One region of the Blautia sp. MSJ-36 genome, then DNA from elsewhere that is predicted to be linked to it. Evidence: predicted binding sites of a transcription regulator. Region 1 holds the regulator's gene; each other region holds the start of a gene.
The links. The regulator Rex, encoded in region 1, represses fermentation and respiration genes when NADH is low (regulators of the CRP and FNR family bind a similar motif). The targets are predictions, from matches to a motif close to ATTGTTAANTANTTAACAAT.
Positions count from the first base shown of each region.

Region 1 (6,003 bases):
ACTGCTGTATTCAGATCTGAAATGGTAATCCGGATGTCATTGGCAGCCAGCTCCTCATAATATTCTTCGAATACAATGCCAAGAATCAGGATTGGTTTGGTAACGCCTGCATGACGCAGTTCCAGCGCTTCTTCTGCCGTTGCTGTGGCAAAACCCCAGATATAATCATAATCGTGAATCAGATGTGCAATTGCTCTCGCACCATGGCCATAGCCATCCGCCTTGATCACTGCAATGATTTTTGTTCCTTCTTTCACATTTCTGTGCATTTCCTCAAAATTATGAGCAATGGCATCCAGAGATACCAGTGCCTTGACTCTCTCGTATTTTTTCATGATTTTGACTCCTCTTCACCTATCGCTAAAGCCTGGGGCAGATATTCAATGATATCGCCTGCCAGCATACTGCGCTTTCCTTTTTCAGCGGCTGCAAGATCGCCGCAAAGTCCGTGAAGATAAACACCTAACGCGGCCTTTAAAACCATGGAGGGATGTTCCTCCGTTTTCAGATACATACATAATACTCCTGCCAGAAGCCCGGAAAGCACATCTCCGCTTCCGGCAGTTGCCATACCGGAATTACCGGAAAGGTTCAAATACAGATCGCCTTTCCCATCTGTAATTACTGTACAGGCATCTTTCAGGACACATACGGTACCGGTTTCTTTCGCATAGTCCACTGCGGTCTGTGCAATTGTTCCCTGGATTTCCGATATGGTTCTTACACAAAGTCTGCTCATCTCACCGATATGCGGCGTCAGAATAACATTTTCACCCAGGAATTCCTTCCACTGAGGATGCATTGCCAGAAGATTCAGTCCGTCTGCATCCAGAATCAGTGGCTTTTTCTCCCGGGCGGCTGCCGTAAGAAACCACTGTTCTCTCTCACGGCTGGCCCCCGATGTTCCCAGTCCCGGTCCAATCACAAGGATATCACACCAGGAAAGAAGCTGTTCGTTGGATTCCTCATCAAACCGGGTGCATACCATAGCCTCCGGAAGAAGAATCTGCAATGGAATCCTGTTTTCTTCTACTGTCTGAATTTTTACCATTCCCGCCCCGGCATGAAGAGCAGCACTGGCGCTTAAATAAGCAGCCCCGCACATTCCCTCGCTTCCGGCAACAAATAGAATTTTTCCAAAAGTTCCCTTATTTCCGCCGGGATCACGCTCCGGAAACAGTTTCAGGTCTTCCTGCTCCAGACAACATGCAGATGCCTTTACAGCTTCCTGCTCATAGATTCCGATATCAGCGGTAACAATCTTTCCTGCATACAATCTGCCCGGATAAAAGCAAAGTCCTCTTTTCCGGTAACCAAACGTAACAGTCAGATCCGCGCTGAAGGCAATTCCCATTTCCAGGCCTGTATCTCCGTTTACTCCTGATGGGATGTCAACAGCGATCTTTTTTGCCCGGGCACTGTTCATCTCATGAATAACTTCCGCATAATGTCCCTCGATCGGACGCACCAGGCCTACGCCAAACACGGCATCTACTATAGTAGTATATTCACTCCAGTCCGGGTTATTCACTTCCGGGACCTGATATCCTGTGGCAATTTTATACTGAAGCACCGTTTCTCTGGTCATTTTGTCTTTGTTTCCGACCATGCAGAATTCTGCCCGGATTCCCTTCAGATAAAGCAGTCTGGCAACGGCAATACCATCGCCTCCGTTATTGCCGCTTCCGCATACAACCAGTATTCTTTCATTTTTTTCGAGATATTTCTCTATTTCTTCTACTACTTTCAGTGCTGCCCGCTCCATCAGAACTTCTGATGCCACTCCGATATGATGAATGGTGGCACCATCCAGCTTCTTCATCTCCTCGCAGGTAACAATTTTTTTCATGCTGTGCCCTGCCTCCCCTCTTAATAGAGAAAGCTGCCGTTTCCGGCAGCTTAACACTTTCTACTTTTCCACATGCTCCTGCCTGTATTTACTCAGATTATAAGACAGTGTCATAAGACTTTCGGAAAGATGCACGTTCTCCACAATTACATCATCCGGTGTCTCCAGATCAAGATGTGCAAAATTCCAGATTGCTTTGATTCCGTTCTCCACCAGAATATCTGCCATTTCTTTGGCTTTGTTCTTCGGAAGAGTGAGAATTGCAATCTCTACATTATTTTCTCTCAGGAAAAACGGAAGTTCACTGAGCATCTGAATCTCAAGTCCGCGGACTGCAATACCCTCAAGCACAGGATTTACATCAAAAATTCCCACCAGCTTGAAGCCACGTTTCTCAAAGTCCACATAATTGGCAAGTGCCTGTCCCAGATTACCGGCACCTAAAATGATCATCGGATGAACGATGTCCAATCCGAGAATTTTACCAATTTCCGTATAAAGATAATGTACATTATAGCCATACCCCTGCTGCCCGAAACCGCCGAAATTATTGAGATCCTGACGGATCTGGGAAGCTGTGGTATGCATCTTCTTACTTAATTCATTGGAAGAAATACGCTCTACATTGTCTTCCATCAGCTCTCCTAAGTAGCGGTAATAGCGTGGCAGACGCTTAATCACCGCTTTCGAGATTTGTTTTGTCTCCACGATAGTTCTCCTCCTTACCTTACACTAGGTTAATTATACCGAATTGACATTTTCCTGTCAATTAAAGTTGTGAGTTCTGTACAAATTTCTTCATATTTTTTTAAAAAATTGATTTTTTCTTTGAAATCCTGGCGGTTTCCGTTATAATAGGTGGAGGATTTTCCCTGTTTTATGACCAGACAGAGACAATTCTTTATACAGGAGGACAGTTTTTATGATTTTATCATGTCAGAATATATGCAAAGCCTTTGGCGAAAAAGTAATTTTAAATGACGCATCCTTCCATATTGAAGACCGGGAAAAAGCGGCCCTTATCGGATGCAACGGTGCAGGAAAAACAACCCTTCTTCGGATCATCATGCAGGAAATTTCCGCTGATTCCGGCAATGTTGTTCTTGCACGTGACAAAAATATCGGCTATCTGGCCCAGTATCAGGACATTCACGGGCACCATACGATTTATGAAGAACTTCTTACCACCAAGCAGCACATCATTGATATGGAACGCCGCATCCGTAATCTGGAGCAGGAAATGAACCATGTACAGGGCGAGGACCTGAACCGTCTGATGGAGACTTACACCCGTCTTACCCATCAGTTTGAACTGGAAAACGGTTATGCCTACAAAAGTGAACTGACCGGTGTTTTAAAGGGTCTTGGTTTTACAGAAGAGGATTTTGACAAACAGATCGAGACGCTTTCCGGAGGGCAGAAAACCCGTGTTGCCCTTGGCAAGATGCTTCTCTCCAAACCGGATATCCTGCTTCTGGATGAGCCTACCAACCACCTGGATATGGAAAGTATCTCATGGCTGGAAACCTACCTTCTGAATTATCCGGGAGCTGTATTTATTGTCTCCCATGACCGTTATTTCCTTGATAAAGTTGTCACAAAGGTAGTGGAGATTGAGGCCGGACAGACCCGTGTCTACAGTGGAAACTACTCTGCTTATGCTCTTAAAAAAGCCCAGCTACGCGATGCCCAGTACAAGGCATACTTAAATCAGCAGAGAGACATCAAACATCAGGAAGCAGTCATTGCCAAACTGAAGTCCTTTAACAGAGAAAAATCTATCAAACGTGCCGAAAGCCGTGAGAAGATGCTGGATCGTGTACAGCGTATCGAAAAACCTCTGGAAATTCAGGATCGTATGCGGATTTCCCTGGAACCCCGTGTATTAAGTGGAAACGATGTCCTGCATGTGGAGGAACTCTCCAAGGCATTTCCGGGACAGACTCTGTTCTCCGATATTTCTTTTGATATCAAACGTGGCGAACGTGTGGCACTGATCGGAAACAACGGAACCGGCAAAACTACCATGCTGAAAATTATCAATGGTCTTCTCGAAGCAGATGCCGGAAAATTTTCTCTTGGTTCCAAGGTGCAGATCGGTTATTATGACCAGGAACATCATGTTCTTCATATGGATAAGACTATTTTCCAGGAGATTTCCGATACGTATCCGACTCTTACAGAGACCGAAATCCGAAATATGCTTGCAGCATTTCTTTTTACCGGAGACGATGTATTTAAAGAAATCTCCGCACTTTCCGGTGGAGAACGAGGCCGTGTTTCCCTTGCCAAGCTGATGCTCTCCGAAGCCAATTTCCTGATTCTGGATGAGCCTACCAACCATCTGGATATCGCTTCCAAGGAAATCCTTGAAGAAGCACTGGTAAGTTACACCGGTACTGTCCTTTATGTCTCCCATGACCGTTATTTCATCAATCAGACCGCAACCAGGATCATGGAACTTACCAATCAGGCTGTGGTCAATTACATTGGCGATTATGATTACTATCTGGAGAAAAAAGAAGAACTGACCAGCGCCTATGCTCCGGGAATTGATTCTCCCGAGGCCCCTCAGGAAGAAAAAACGGTTTCCGAAAACAAACTTTCCTGGCAGCAGATGAAAGAAGAACAGGCGAAGAAACGAAAACGGGAAGCAGAACTGAAAAAAGTGGAAGCCCGCATTGAGGAACTGGAAACAAGAGATAAGGAAATTGACGATACCATGGTTCTCCCGGATGTCTGCACCAACGTGGCAGAATGTACCAAATTAAGCCGTGAAAAAGCTGCCATTTCGGAAGAACTGGAAGAACTTTATGAAAAATGGGAAGAGCTGGCCTGACGGCCAGCTCTGTTATAATCATCCCGGAGGAGGAACCTGTGAAAAAGAAGCGCATTTATTTTTCTGCATTTGGTCTTACTTTTGCAGTTTTACTGATTTTATTTATCACCTGTGGCTATGCCCCTTTTGGCAACAAATCACTGGCTGTGGATGATGCCAGCATTCAGTATCTGGATTTTTATGCTTATTTCAAGGATGTTCTGGCGCAGAAAAACAGCATTTTTTATACATTTGGAAAAACACTGGGAGGTACCAATATCGCTGTTTTCAGCTATTATCTTTCCTCCCCGTTTATGCTTCTGAGTGTCTTTTTTCCAAAAGAAAATCTCCATTCATTTTTTGACATCCTGGTACTGCTGAAATTATCTCTGGCTTCCATGACCTTCAGTATTTTTCTTGTAAACCGCTTCCGGAAATATCTGACAGAAAACACGGAATCTGCAAGAACTTTTTTTGTTGTCCTTTTATCCTGCTGTTACGGTCTTTGCCAGTATACCATTGCCCAGAGCAGTAATATCATGTGGATTGACGGTGTCTATCTTCTTCCGCTGATTCTTCTGGGAACCTATCAGATCATACATGGATCATCCATCTGGAAGCTTTCTGTCTGGGTGGCATTGTCGATTCTTTTTAACTGGTACAGCGGTGGTATCAACTGTGTATTTTCCGCCCTGTGGTTTCTTTTTGAACTTGCCTTATATTTTCTGGGATCATCAAGAAAATACAGCCATATTCCACGAAAAGCCCTGGTCATGATATTCCGTTATGGCCTCTCTATGTTTCTGGGGCTTATGTGCAGCGCGGTTCTGTTTTTACCCACTGTACTTGCCATGGGAAATTCCAACCGTGGTTCTCTGGACCTTGCAGCATTGAAGGATTTTTCTTTCGTCGGACAGCTTCCCACCATTCTGGAAAGTTACCACCTGGGCGCGCACAGTACTCCAAACAGTACTTCTCTGTTCTGTGGTACTCTGGTAATCCTGGCGGTTATTGCCCTTTTTCTTTCTTCTACGTTATCTGCACAGAAAAAAAGTATGCTGGCCTGTTTTCTTGCTGTCATAGCACTGATTTTTTACTGGAAACCTTTTTATATGGTATTTTCATTGTTCAAAACTGTGGAAAGTTACTGGTGCAGATATTCCTATGTGGGAATTGCCGCTCTGATCTTTCTGGCTGCCTGTTTTTATCTGATTTACTTGGATGACCATACCGCAGTTCTTCTTTCCAGAGGATGGATCATTTTTTCGGTTCTTCTGTTTTTTCTGGATAATATTCACCCCGGTGAACATACATCAAAAATCTATCTGACCGTCTT
Region 1 covers NZ_JAHLPQ010000001.1:193,919-199,921, reverse strand. Annotated here, with positions in the region: gene alr (alanine racemase) at 1-335, opposite strand, end outside; gene KQI39_RS00905 (NAD(P)H-hydrate dehydratase) at 332-1,849, opposite strand; gene KQI39_RS00900 (redox-sensing transcriptional repressor Rex) at 1,910-2,557, opposite strand; gene KQI39_RS00895 (ABC-F family ATP-binding cassette domain-containing protein) at 2,772-4,688, shown strand; gene KQI39_RS00890 (YfhO family protein) at 4,727-6,003, shown strand, end outside.

Region 2 (6,003 bases), on a different contig from region 1:
CGATCCTGATCGATGTGATTACGGCCTGGATCAAGAATATCTACAGCCGTTCGCTGGATAAGGGAGAGCAGGGGAAATTTGCCGCATTCATTGATAAGCTGAGAAAATAAAAAATATGAGAAATGTAAAAGGACACTGCCATTTTACGGGCAGTGTCCTTTTGGGTGGAAATCGTTATTTCGTATGCATAAGCCAGATAAATCCAAAGGCAGGGAGCTCTACGGCCTGAGCGTCTCTCTGAACTCCGGTAAGGAGATCTGTGTAAGTACCGTCCTGCTCGTTGATCCAGGCTACTTTGTCCTGGTCGCTGAAGTTGTAGATGCAGATCAGTTTTTCTTCAGAAGTTTCTTTTACCAGGGCAAGGAGGGATTTTTCCCAGGTTTCCAGTGTGTGTGCAGGAACATCTGGTGCAAATACCGGATGGCTGGCGCGGATGGATTCCAGCTGTTCTAGGCTGTTAAAGATACGTCCCTGGATCGTTTCGGCATCGGCTCTGTTCTGGGCAAGTGTCCAGTTGAAGCGTCCGTTGTGGAGCCAGCGGGGATCAGAAGCCTTGGAAGTGTCGGTTTTGTAGGTGTAATCGTTCAGTTGTCCGACTTCGTCACCGCTTCGAAGTACCGGAATTCCTGGAAGGGAAAGAAGCAGTGCGTGGAGTGTTACGTCATAGCGGATTCCGCGGCTGACACCATCGGCATTTCCTTCATAATCAAAACGTTCGATTCCTGCAAGGGAGGCAGTTGTTCCACAGAGTTCTGCTTCTTCGGTTTCCGGATTTACATAGATCTCGCCCCGGGCAAAAGAATCCGGGAAAAGACCGGCGAGGAATTCATTCAGATAATCTCTGTGAGGGCCTTCTGTGATAAAGCTGTCTTTCAGAAAATCATAGTCCAGATTCCAGCGTACCGTGTTGCGGTTGCGGAGATAATTCTGAAATACCGGTGCCTGTGGAAGATTGGCAGTCTTATCAATTCCGTGGCGGAGAAGAGCAGTATCCTTTGTGGCAACCGTGTGCCAGATATCGGACATCAGCTGTGTGCTGTTTACAATGTGAAGTTCCGGCATATCGGAAGTTCCGCCGAATGCAGCTGCTTCGGAAGGGGTGCGGTCTGTCTCGCCAAGGAGAAGGACTCCTGGGCATACGATCTCGCAGACCATTCGTGTCATACGGAGAAGGGAATGCAGCTTCCAGAGGTTTTCGCTGTTCATCACAGGGAGGACACCAAGGCTGAATACAGAAGCCCCCTCATTTGCAAGTTCCAGGATCTGGAGAAGCATTGCATTGAAAAAGGCCGGAGTCTGAAGTACACATGGAGCACCGGACTGTGGGTCGTCCACAGAAAGGCTTAACGGGATTTCAAGAGCCAGGCGGATACCTGCTTTCTGGCAGTTAACTGCAAGGTCGTGCAGATCTTCTGAACTTCCAATCTCCGGGATAATGCGAAGAGAGCAGTTGGAAGTTGCCTGGAAAAGATCTGTCAGGTACAGAGTGTCTGCCTTGCATTCACTGATATAGTCCAGCTTACTGGACAGTCCGGCAAGGGTATCTGCGAAATCCGCAGGATTTACAGCCATTCCGGTGAACGTGGTCTTACGGAACCATTCCGGATCCGCAGCACAGTTCTGGTCAGCTTCTTTCATGGAAAGAGAACGCTCACGGTAGATCTCTTTCATCTTCTTTGTGAGGCTTGAGAATGTGCCGGAAACCTCCGGATGATTACGGAACAGCTCGCAGTAGAGCCATTTCAGATCATTGTAGTAGTGGTTCAGGCGTTTCTCGTAGAGGGCATCGTAGGCGGTGTCTTCTTTGGAAGTCTCAACTTTCAGAGGTTCTGTTTTGGAAGTAGTTACTTTTGCCGGTTCGGTCTTTGCAGTTGTGACTTTGATCGGTTCGGTTTTTGAGGTTTCCACCTTGATCGGCTCGGTCTTGGAAGTCTCGACTTTGATTGGCTCGGTCTTGGAGGTTTCCACCTTGAGTGGCTCAGTCTTGGAAGTCTCGACTTTGACCGGTTCGGTTTTGCTTGTTCCTACTTTCGGTGGTTCTGTCTTAGAAGTTTCAATTTTAGCAGCAACTGTATTTTTCTTCAGCTGCTGTTCTTTTTTTGCCTGCATGGCAGCTTTCTTTTTCTGGAGTCTTTTTGTTGACATATAGAGTTCCTCCTTAGATAAATGGTATTTTCGGTATAAAAATGTAAACTCTCTGACCGGAGAGAGAAATAGATCTACAGCTTATGGAAAACCGGCTGACGGTTTTTAAACACAGTATAATAGGAAAAGCCGCATTCACGGAGAACATCTGCTGCTTTGTCAAAAGCATAGGCGATTTTATCCGGGGTGTGGGCGTCTGCACCGATGGTAATAATTTCACCGCCAAGTTCATGATAGCGGCGGATTACATTTACACATGGATTTGGCTCGCCAAGGCCGTAGTGATAACCGCCGGTATTTAATTCGATTCCAATGTTCTTACGGATCAGTGTGCGGAGAATTTCATCCAGGATTTCTTTATAGCGGCCATAAGAGTACTGACGGTTCTGATTGGGGCCGTAACGCACCACATAATCAATATGTCCGTAGACATCCATTTCATCAAAGGCAGCGACATTTTCCAGAATGGATTCAAAATATTCCATATAGCAGGCGGATTCTTTCCGTCCCTCAAAATAAGAAGGATAATAGGGATCGTATCCGTGTACGACATGAGAAGAACCAATAACAAAATCGAAGGGGATTTCTTTCAGAAGTCCGGAGAAAGATTCAGAAAGATGGGGCTGAAGTCCAAGTTCGATTCCGAAATTTACAGTGATCTGGTCCCGAAAAGCATCAGCCAGTTCAAAAAGACGCTGGCGGTATGCCGGGATATCCAGGGAAAAGTCCAGATTTTCCGGCGTTTCCGGGTAATCCGGATCAAGGTGTTCCGTAAAACAGATTCCTGTAAGACCATTATCAACTGCGGCCTGGATCATATTTTCCATGGGTGTTTCGGAATCTGCGGAAAAAGAGGAGTGCATATGGCAGTCCCATAAAATTTTCTGGCCCATTTTGTACCTCCATATTCAAGTCTGTGTAGTGTGTAACAGCTGCTGTACCTGCTTGTTGTGTTACAGCTGGCAGGACAGAAATTTCTCTCACAGAATTATAACACATTTTTCGGAAATTTTCTTAATATTTATTTTAATGTGCTTTTTTATAAATAGCTCTTGAATTTTTGTTTGGAATTAGGTACAATATGAGACAGGTTGATGTTTCTTTAACAAAGGAACGATTTAAATCACCATTCAATTCATAGGAGGAATTTATCATGGCAGTAAAAGTTGCAATTAATGGTTTTGGACGTATCGGTCGTCTTGCATTCCGTCAGATGTTTGGAGCAGAAGGATTTGAGATCGTAGCAATCAACGATCTTACATCTCCTAAGATGCTTGCTCACTTATTAAAATATGATTCTACACAGGGAAGATATGCTCTTGCTGATAAAGTAACAGCAGGCGAGGATTCCATCACAGTAGACGGAAAAGAGATCAAAATCTATGCTAAGGCTAACGCTGCAGAGCTTCCATGGGGAGAGATCGGTGTAGACGTAGTTCTTGAGTGCACAGGTTTCTACACATCCAAAGACAAAGCTCAGGCTCATATCGATGCAGGTGCTAAGCACGTAGTTATTTCCGCTCCGGCTGGAAACGACCTTAAGACAATCGTTTACAACGTAAACCATCAGGGTCTTACAAACGAGGACAAGATCATCTCCGCAGCTTCCTGTACAACAAACTGCCTTGCACCAATGGCTAAGGCTCTTAACGATCTTGCACCGATCAAATCCGGTATCATGTGCACAATCCACGCTTACACAGGCGATCAGATGACACTTGACGGACCGCAGAGAAAAGGCGATCTGAGAAGATCCCGTGCAGCTGCAGTTAACATCGTTCCGAACAGCACAGGTGCTGCTAAAGCTATCGGACTTGTTATCCCAGAGCTTAACGGCAAACTTATCGGTTCTGCACAGCGTGTACCTACCCCAACAGGTTCTACAACAATCCTTACAGCAGTAGTTGAAGGAAACGTTACTAAAGAGCAGATCAACGCAGCTATGAAAGCAGCTTCCAATGAGTCCTTCGGATACAACGAGGATGAGATCGTATCCAGCGATATCGTTGGTATGAGATTTGGTTCCCTCTTCGATGCTACTCAGACAATGGTACTTCCACTTGAGAATGGCACAACAGAGGTTCAGGTAGTTTCCTGGTATGACAACGAGAACTCCTACACAAGCCAGATGGTTCGTACAATCAAGCACTTCGGAAAACTTCTGAACGCTTAATTTTCTGCGAACGGGTGTAGAAGAATAGACTCAGAAAGGGTCCGGTCTGAAGAGGACCGGGCCCTTTTTTTCCAAAAGACCAAACAAAAAAATGTCTGAGGAAATGACTGTTAACAGAGCGGACAACAATACCGCTCGCCCTTATTCATCTGCTTTTGCAGAAATAAAAGTTAAGGAGATATAGAGATGCTGAACAAAAAAAGTGTTGACGATATCAATGTAAAAGGACAGAAAGTACTTGTAAGATGCGACTTCAACGTTCCGCTTCAGGACGGAAAGATCACAGATGAGAACCGTCTTGTAGCTGCTCTTCCTACAATCAAGAAACTGATCGCAGACGGCGGAAAAGTTATCCTCTGCTCCCACCTTGGAAAACCGAAGGGAGAGCCGAAACCGGAGCTTTCTCTTGCACCTGTAGCAGTTCGTCTTTCCGAGCTTCTTGGCCAGGAAGTTAAATTTGCAGCAGATCCTGAGGTAGTAGGACCGAACGCAAAAGCTGCTGTAGCAGAGATGAAAGATGGTGATGTAGTTCTTCTTGAGAACACACGTTACCGTGCAGAAGAGACAAAGAACGAAGACAAGTTCAGCGAAGATCTTGCTTCCCTCTGCGATGTATTCGTAAACGATGCATTCGGAACTGCTCACAGAGCTCACTGCTCCAACGTAGGTGTTACCAAATATGTGAAAACAGCAGTTGTAGGATATCTGATGCAGAAAGAGATCGATTTCCTCGGAAACGCTGTAAACAATCCGGAGAGACCATTCGTTGCAATCCTTGGCGGTGCTAAGGTTTCCAGCAAGATCTCCGTTATCAACAACCTTCTTGACAAGGTAGACACACTGATCATCGGTGGTGGAATGTCCTATACATTCTCCAAAGCTATGGGCGGACATATCGGAAGATCCCTTTGCGAGGATGATTACCTTCAGTATGCTCTCGACATGATGAAGAAAGCAGAGGAGAAAGGTGTAAAACTTCTTCTTCCTGTAGATAACAGAATCGGTGATGACTTCTCCAACGACTGCAACATCCAGATCGTAAAACGTGGTGAGATTCCGGACGGATGGGAAGGAATGGATATCGGAACAGAGACAGAGAAAATCTTTGCAGATGCTGTAAAAGATGCTAAGACAGTTGTATGGAACGGACCGATGGGATGCTTCGAGATGCCAAACTTCGCACATGGTACAGAGGCAGTTGCAAAAGCTCTTGCTGAGACAGACGCAACAACAATCATCGGTGGTGGTGATTCTGCAGCAGCTGTAAATATCCTTGGATATGGTGACAAGATGACACACATCTCTACAGGTGGCGGTGCTTCTCTTGAGTTCCTTGAGGGCAAAGAGCTCCCAGGTGTAGCAGCAGCTAACGATAAAGACTGATAAAAAATAAAGTGTTCCACGAACACAAAAAGGAGATAAAAACAATGGCAAGAAAGAAAATTATTGCTGGAAACTGGAAAATGAACATGACACCAAGCGAGGCTGTAAAGCTTGTTGAGACTTTAAAACCGCTTGTTGTTAACGATGAAGTTGACGTAGTATTCTGCGTACCGGCTATCGACATCATCCCTGTTGTTGAGGCAGCTAAAGGAACAAACATCCAGGTTGGTGCTGAGAACATGTACTTCGAGGAGAAAGGTGCTTACACAGGAGAGATCGCTCCGGCTATGCTCGTAGATGCA
Region 2 covers NZ_JAHLPQ010000022.1:13,308-19,310, reverse strand. Annotated here, with positions in the region: gene KQI39_RS13155 (cation-translocating P-type ATPase) at 1-110, shown strand, start outside; gene KQI39_RS13150 (hypothetical protein) at 175-2,145, opposite strand; gene KQI39_RS13145 (histidinol-phosphatase HisJ family protein) at 2,220-3,038, opposite strand; gene gap (type I glyceraldehyde-3-phosphate dehydrogenase) at 3,299-4,318, shown strand; gene KQI39_RS13135 (phosphoglycerate kinase) at 4,505-5,701, shown strand; gene tpiA (triose-phosphate isomerase) at 5,746-6,003, shown strand, end outside.
Region 2: the regulator Rex is predicted to act here: its motif matches at 3,236-3,255, upstream of gap (type I glyceraldehyde-3-phosphate dehydrogenase).

Region 3 (6,003 bases), on a different contig from region 1:
AGCGTACTTTCTCCGGCTGGCGTGCTACCTGTGACCATTTCTTGCCTGCAGGGAAACCTGCACCGCCACGGCCACGAAGACCAGATTTCGTAATCTCATCAATAACGCCCTGTGGGGTCATCTCAAAGAAAGCCTTCGCCATAGCGGAAAATCCACCTACGGAAATATATTCATCAATAGACTCTGCATCGATCTTACCACAGTTCTCAAGAACGATTCTTGTCTGCTGGTTCAGGAACGGAATATCGCTTGGATGTGGACAGGCCTCATCATTGTGACGATAGAACAGACGGTCAACCGGCAGTCCGCAGATCACGGTTTTCTCTACGATCTCGCGGCAGTCATCTACCTGAACATGAACATACTGATAATCATATGGCTCAATTCTCATAAGAGGTCCAAGTTCACATAAGCCCTGGCATCCGGTCTTAACGATACCTACATGAGGAACATCTTTCTGCATCTCAACCGCAACACCCTCGATACCCTCACAGAGTCTTGACATTTCTTCGTAAATCTTCTGAGCACCGGAAGCGATACATCCGGTACCGGAACAGACGAGAACACGGCAGGTATAGCCATCAAGATTCTTCTTAACCTCAGCCTGTTTGTTTTTCAGATCTTCCATACTGGTTATACTCATACGCTCTCACCTCTCAATTCATTTAAAAGCTCAACAGCCTTCTCAGGAGTCATTTTCGGGTGAACTTCATCATTTACAGTCAGTGTCGGCGCCAGTCCACATGCACCCAGACAGGAAACAGTCTCAACTGTAAAAAGCATATCATCCGTTGTATGTTTCTTATGGGTCAGTCCAAGCTCTTTCAGCATGGCTTCCTTAACAGGCATGGACTTACGTACATGACAGGCAGTACCATCACATACCTTGATGATGTACTTGCCCTTCGGCTCAAAGGAAAAGTTCTCATAGAAAGTGGCTACACTGTACGCCTTCGCTTCTTTTACACCAATCTGTTCCGCAACATAAGTAAGAAGCTCTCCCGGAAGATAACGATACTCAGCCTGGATATCCTGCATGATCGGAATCAGTGATGCAGCTTTCCGGCCGTAGTGCTCGATGATCTCATCCGTTTTCTTGTAATACGTCTGGTCTAACATTCGGTTCCCTCCTTGTTTCTCATAGATTTTCCACTTGATCAACCTGTTCCACTACAGGTTAATCCTTTAACACTCTGTCAGTGCCCCGCGTTTATGCAAACCATTATTTTGCACTATTTTTGTGCTTTTAATTATAACTTATATCGTCATTTTCCACAAGTGCTTTTTTCAGTTTTTTCAGAATATATCGAAAAGTTTACAATGACTTACTGATTTTGTGTCTATTTTCTCTAAAAAATGTTCAATTTTTAACAGCTGTGATAATAAAGAAACAAATTTCTTTTATGTTCCTGGTAAAAAACATTTCCTTTTATTGATTTTATTTCTCATTTACTTTAATATGAAAGAAAAGTGCGTGGAAAACATTTTATTAATCTTATTTTGAAAAGGAGAACCTCTATGCGAAATCTCGACACACCAGTTAAACAGATCCGACGCAAAATTTTTACAGAAATTGCAAAGATCGGATTTGAATCCACGGACGAATCCCTGATCCACGATATTGAATCCATTCCCTACAATATTGTAGAAGAACGTGCGAAATACCGTGAAAGTATCTACCGCGAAAGAGCTGTTGCAAGCGAACGTGTCCGCCTGGCCATGGGCCTTTCTCTCCGTCCGGAGAACCGTTCCGTCCATCTGACTGACGGCGTAAAAGCCAGCAACATTGATGAGAAATATTACGAACCACCTCTTATGCAGGTGATCCCTTCTGCATGTTCCGCATGCGAATCCAACAAATACGAAGTCAGCAACATGTGCCGCGGCTGCGTCGCACATCCCTGTATGCTCACCTGTCCCAAAGGCGCCATCTCCATGGTAGACGGAAAATCTTTTATCGACCAGGACAAATGCATCCACTGCGGAAGATGCAAATCCGTCTGTCCCTACGACGCCATCGCCCACAAAGAACGTCCCTGCGAACGCGCCTGCGGCGTAAAAGCCATCGAAAGCGACGAACAGGGACGCGCATCCATCAATCAGGACAAATGCGTATCCTGTGGCATGTGCATGGTCAGCTGCCCATTCGGAGCCATCTCCGACAAATCCCAGATTTTCCAGCTGTCCCACGCCCTTCGCGAAGGAACCGAGATCATTGCAGAAATCGCTCCCGCCTACATCAACCAGTTCGGCGAAGACGTCACCCCGGGCAAATTCCGCTCCGCCCTTAAACAGCTGGGCTTCTCAAACATTTATGAGGTAGCACTGGGCGCAGACATCGGCTGCATCTCCGAGGCACACCACTACGCCAAAGAAGTAGCAACCGGCAATCTTCCGTTCCTCCTCACCTCCTGCTGCCCGTCCTGGTCCGTCATGGCAAAGAAATACTTCCCGGCCATGATCGATAACATCTCCCAGGAGCTGACCCCGATGGTAGCAACCGCACGCATTGTAAAAAAAGAACACCCTAACGCAAAAGTAGTCTTCATCGGACCATGCGCCTCCAAAAAACTGGAAGCCATGCGCCATTCCGTAAGAAGTGACGTAGACTTCGTAATCACCTTCGAAGAACTCTGGGGCCTCTTTGATGCCAAAAACATCACCCCATCCGCCTGCGAAGAACTACCGGAAGAAACCCAGGCCGCAACTGCAGCTGGAAGAGGCTACGCCATCGCAGGCGGCGTAGCCGGAGCCATCGAAAACTGCCTGAAAGAATACTACCCCGACGTACCCGTACACATCGAACACGCAGAAAGCCTTTCCGAATGCAAAAAAGTCCTCACCCTCGCCAAAGCCGGCAAGATCAAAAACTGCATGATCGAAGGCATGGCCTGCCCAGGAGGCTGCATCGGCGGCGCCGGAACCAATGCCGGCTTTGCCAAAACCTCCAAAGCCCTCAAAAAATACGTAGACACCTCAGAACCCAAGCTTCCCTCACAGGAACTGGAGAACCTGGAACTGAACTAATATATCGAAATATTTTTCCAGATAATTCCCAGAAATATTTTATACGAAACCAAAAACGGAGATGAAACCTTAATTAAACCTCAAGGTTACATCTCCATTTTTATCAACCAGGACAGGGCAAAGCCCGCCTCCGTCCCTCATCCACATCCTACCGTATAGCCAGACAGCCTACCACGGCCAACACACAGGCCCGGAAGGGAGTGAGGTTCTGTCTGCGGACGACTCTGCAGGAGGTGTGCTGGATCTTAGGCGGCGGGACTTCTGCGTTATTTTTCAAAAGTCAGCTGTCTGAGCGGCAAAAGCCGCAAGTTCTGGCTTTTGGAAAATGGTTTTAGCAGAATCCCGGCGCCTTAGAACCAGCCACCGACGAAGCCCGGCCGCGGACAGAACCTCACTCCCTTCCGGGCCGTCCCCTCCGCCACTACCTCTCCACCGTCTCCGTACTCTCCGGCCAGACATACTCCTCATCTTTCAGATCCGCCAGAAGGCTCCGAAGCTTATACCCATAACTCCTCCCAGCAGCCCATCCGCCCCCATAAGGATTCTCCTGAATCCCAAGCCACTCCACATAAGGAGCACTCTCCCGGGCAACATACTGAAACCGATTATCCACACAAGCCTGCACCAATTCCTCCGAAGACGCATAAGCCTTCAGATGCTGCACCTGCGCCCGGATCCCGGTCCTCACATCCGGAAACGAATTCCCGGCAACACCACCCCCAGTAGTCCCAAGCCCGGAAAAATTAAACTGCCCCGCACTGGCATCCCCGCCAAACTGGAGCCATCCAGTCTCAAGCATCGCCTGCTCATAAACAACTTCCCCACGGACACCCTCCGCATCCGCTTCCTCTATCACAATCGTGCAAAACGAATCAATATCCGGTGCACCACCCTCTGTCAGGACATCCGAAGGATATTCCACATTCTGCGCCTCATACTGCGCCACCATATCCTCCACATCCACTGTGGTACACCCCATGATCGTATAATATCCATAAGTATTATCTGTGGAATCATCCACAAAACTATCTGTATCACTCTCTCCGGATGACTGCGGCTTCGAAATCTGCCCTTCCATGGAATGATCCACATCCTCTGCCAAAACACCTGCAGGCGTTCCGAACACCAGAACGCCTGCAAGCACCATCATCCGTAAACAAAAACAATTTCGGAATCTGTACATATATAAATAATCAATCCTTTATTACTGCTATTACTGCGCTTTTCTCATTGCAGCTTCAACTACATGACCTACAAGAACAGAAGTTGTAACACTTCCAACTCCGCCAGGAACCGGTGTAATCGCATCAACGATCGGCTCAACTGCCGCATAATCAACATCACCGCAAAGTTTACCCTCAGCGTTTACATTGATACCAACATCGATGATTGTCTGTCCCTCTCTGACATAGTCAGCCCCAACAACACCAGCACGGCCAGCTGCAACGATAACAATATCAGCCTCTTTTGCAACGGATGGCATATCAACGGTTCTTGTGTGGCAGATAGTAACTGTCGCATTTTTCTTAACAAGCATCATGGCAGCCGGTTTACCAACTACAAGGCTTCTTCCGATTACAACAGCTTTTTTACCTGTGCAGTCGATTCCATAATGATCCAGGATCTCCATGCATGCCTGTGGTGTACATGGCGGGAATCCAATCTTTTTGCCTGTGAATACACCGGACATGGAAAGATCTGTCATACAGTCAACATCTTTTTCTGCTGCAAGAGCATTCTCGATCACTGCCTGATCCAGATGTTTCGGAAGCGGACGGAACAGAAGAACGCCGTGAATCTTGTCATCTTTGTTTACTTTATCGATAGTTGCAAGAAGCTCATCCTGGGAAACATCCTCCGGAAGAAGAATCTTCTCACATGCAACCCCAAGAGTCTCGCAACGTTTGGTTGCTCCTCTCTCATAGGAAATATCGCTTGGATTCTCACCAACACGGATAATGCAAAGTGTAGGATTTACACCTTTTGCCTGAAGCTCTGCAACGTTAGCTTTGATCTTCTCGTTAAGAGCTGCTGTTACTTCTTTACCTAATAACTGCTTTGCCATTTGTCTGGTTCCTCCTATTTCAGTCTTCCGAGAACACTGTCAAATGTCTCGTCTGCGATCTTTGTATATTTCTCAAGCATAGCGTCTGCTTTTTTGTTCAATTCCTCTGCATACGCACGATCTGCCATGGACTTTGTATTGATGTATACATTCAGGCTTGCTCCCTTAAGAGCAGCTTTGCAGAATGCAGCACCTACACCAGCATCGCTGATTGCAAGCTTGGAACCTTTTGCACCGAACTCAACGATAAGTTCAATGGCCTCACAGCATTTCTCCATGATCTCCATCGGAACAGAGCAGGCTTCTTTCAGAGCAGCCTCCATAACGCGGGCTTTCTCTGCTTTTTCTTCCTCTGTCTCTCTTGGCATTCCGTAAGCTTTGGAAAGAGGCTCAAATACTTCTGCGTCTCTCTCGATCAGATGAAGAAAATCTTTCTGAAGCTGATCACATTTCTTTTTCAGCTCCCACATCTCGTCCTCAACATCTGCATATTTTTTCTTGCCAACAGTAAGGCTTCCAACCATGTTTCCAAGAGCTGTACCAACCGCACCTACAAGAGCAGAAGCGCCGCCGCCGCCAGGAACCGGTGCCTTGGAGCTTAATACCTCAACAAATTCAGTACATGTACTGGTAGAAAATCCCATAGGACTCTCCTCCTTATATTCTTATTTTAGCACTCTTTAGAGCCCATTGGGGGCTTTTATAAAAAGCCCCCTCCGGTAGTTTTTGATCTTATGTTCCGATTAGAAGAGGCCTGTGATCTTACCTGTCTCATCTACATCGATCTTGGTTGCTGCCGGAACTTTTGGAAGACCTGGCATGGTCATGATCTCACCTGTCAGGGCAACGATAAATCCTGCACCTGCGGAAATCTTCAGGTTACGTACTGTTACCTCAAAATCTGTCGGTGC
Region 3 covers NZ_JAHLPQ010000027.1:7,434-13,436, forward strand. Annotated here, with positions in the region: gene KQI39_RS14185 (NADH-quinone oxidoreductase subunit NuoF) at 1-643, opposite strand, end outside; gene KQI39_RS14190 (complex I 24 kDa subunit family protein) at 640-1,119, opposite strand; gene KQI39_RS14195 (4Fe-4S dicluster domain-containing protein) at 1,519-3,027, shown strand; gene KQI39_RS14200 (glucosaminidase domain-containing protein) at 3,449-4,210, opposite strand; gene KQI39_RS14205 (bifunctional 5,10-methylenetetrahydrofolate dehydrogenase/5,10-methenyltetrahydrofolate cyclohydrolase) at 4,241-5,092, opposite strand; gene KQI39_RS14210 (cyclodeaminase/cyclohydrolase family protein) at 5,107-5,736, opposite strand; gene KQI39_RS14215 (formate--tetrahydrofolate ligase) at 5,836-6,003, opposite strand, start outside.
Region 3: the regulator Rex is predicted to act here: its motif matches at 1,356-1,375, upstream of KQI39_RS14195 (4Fe-4S dicluster domain-containing protein).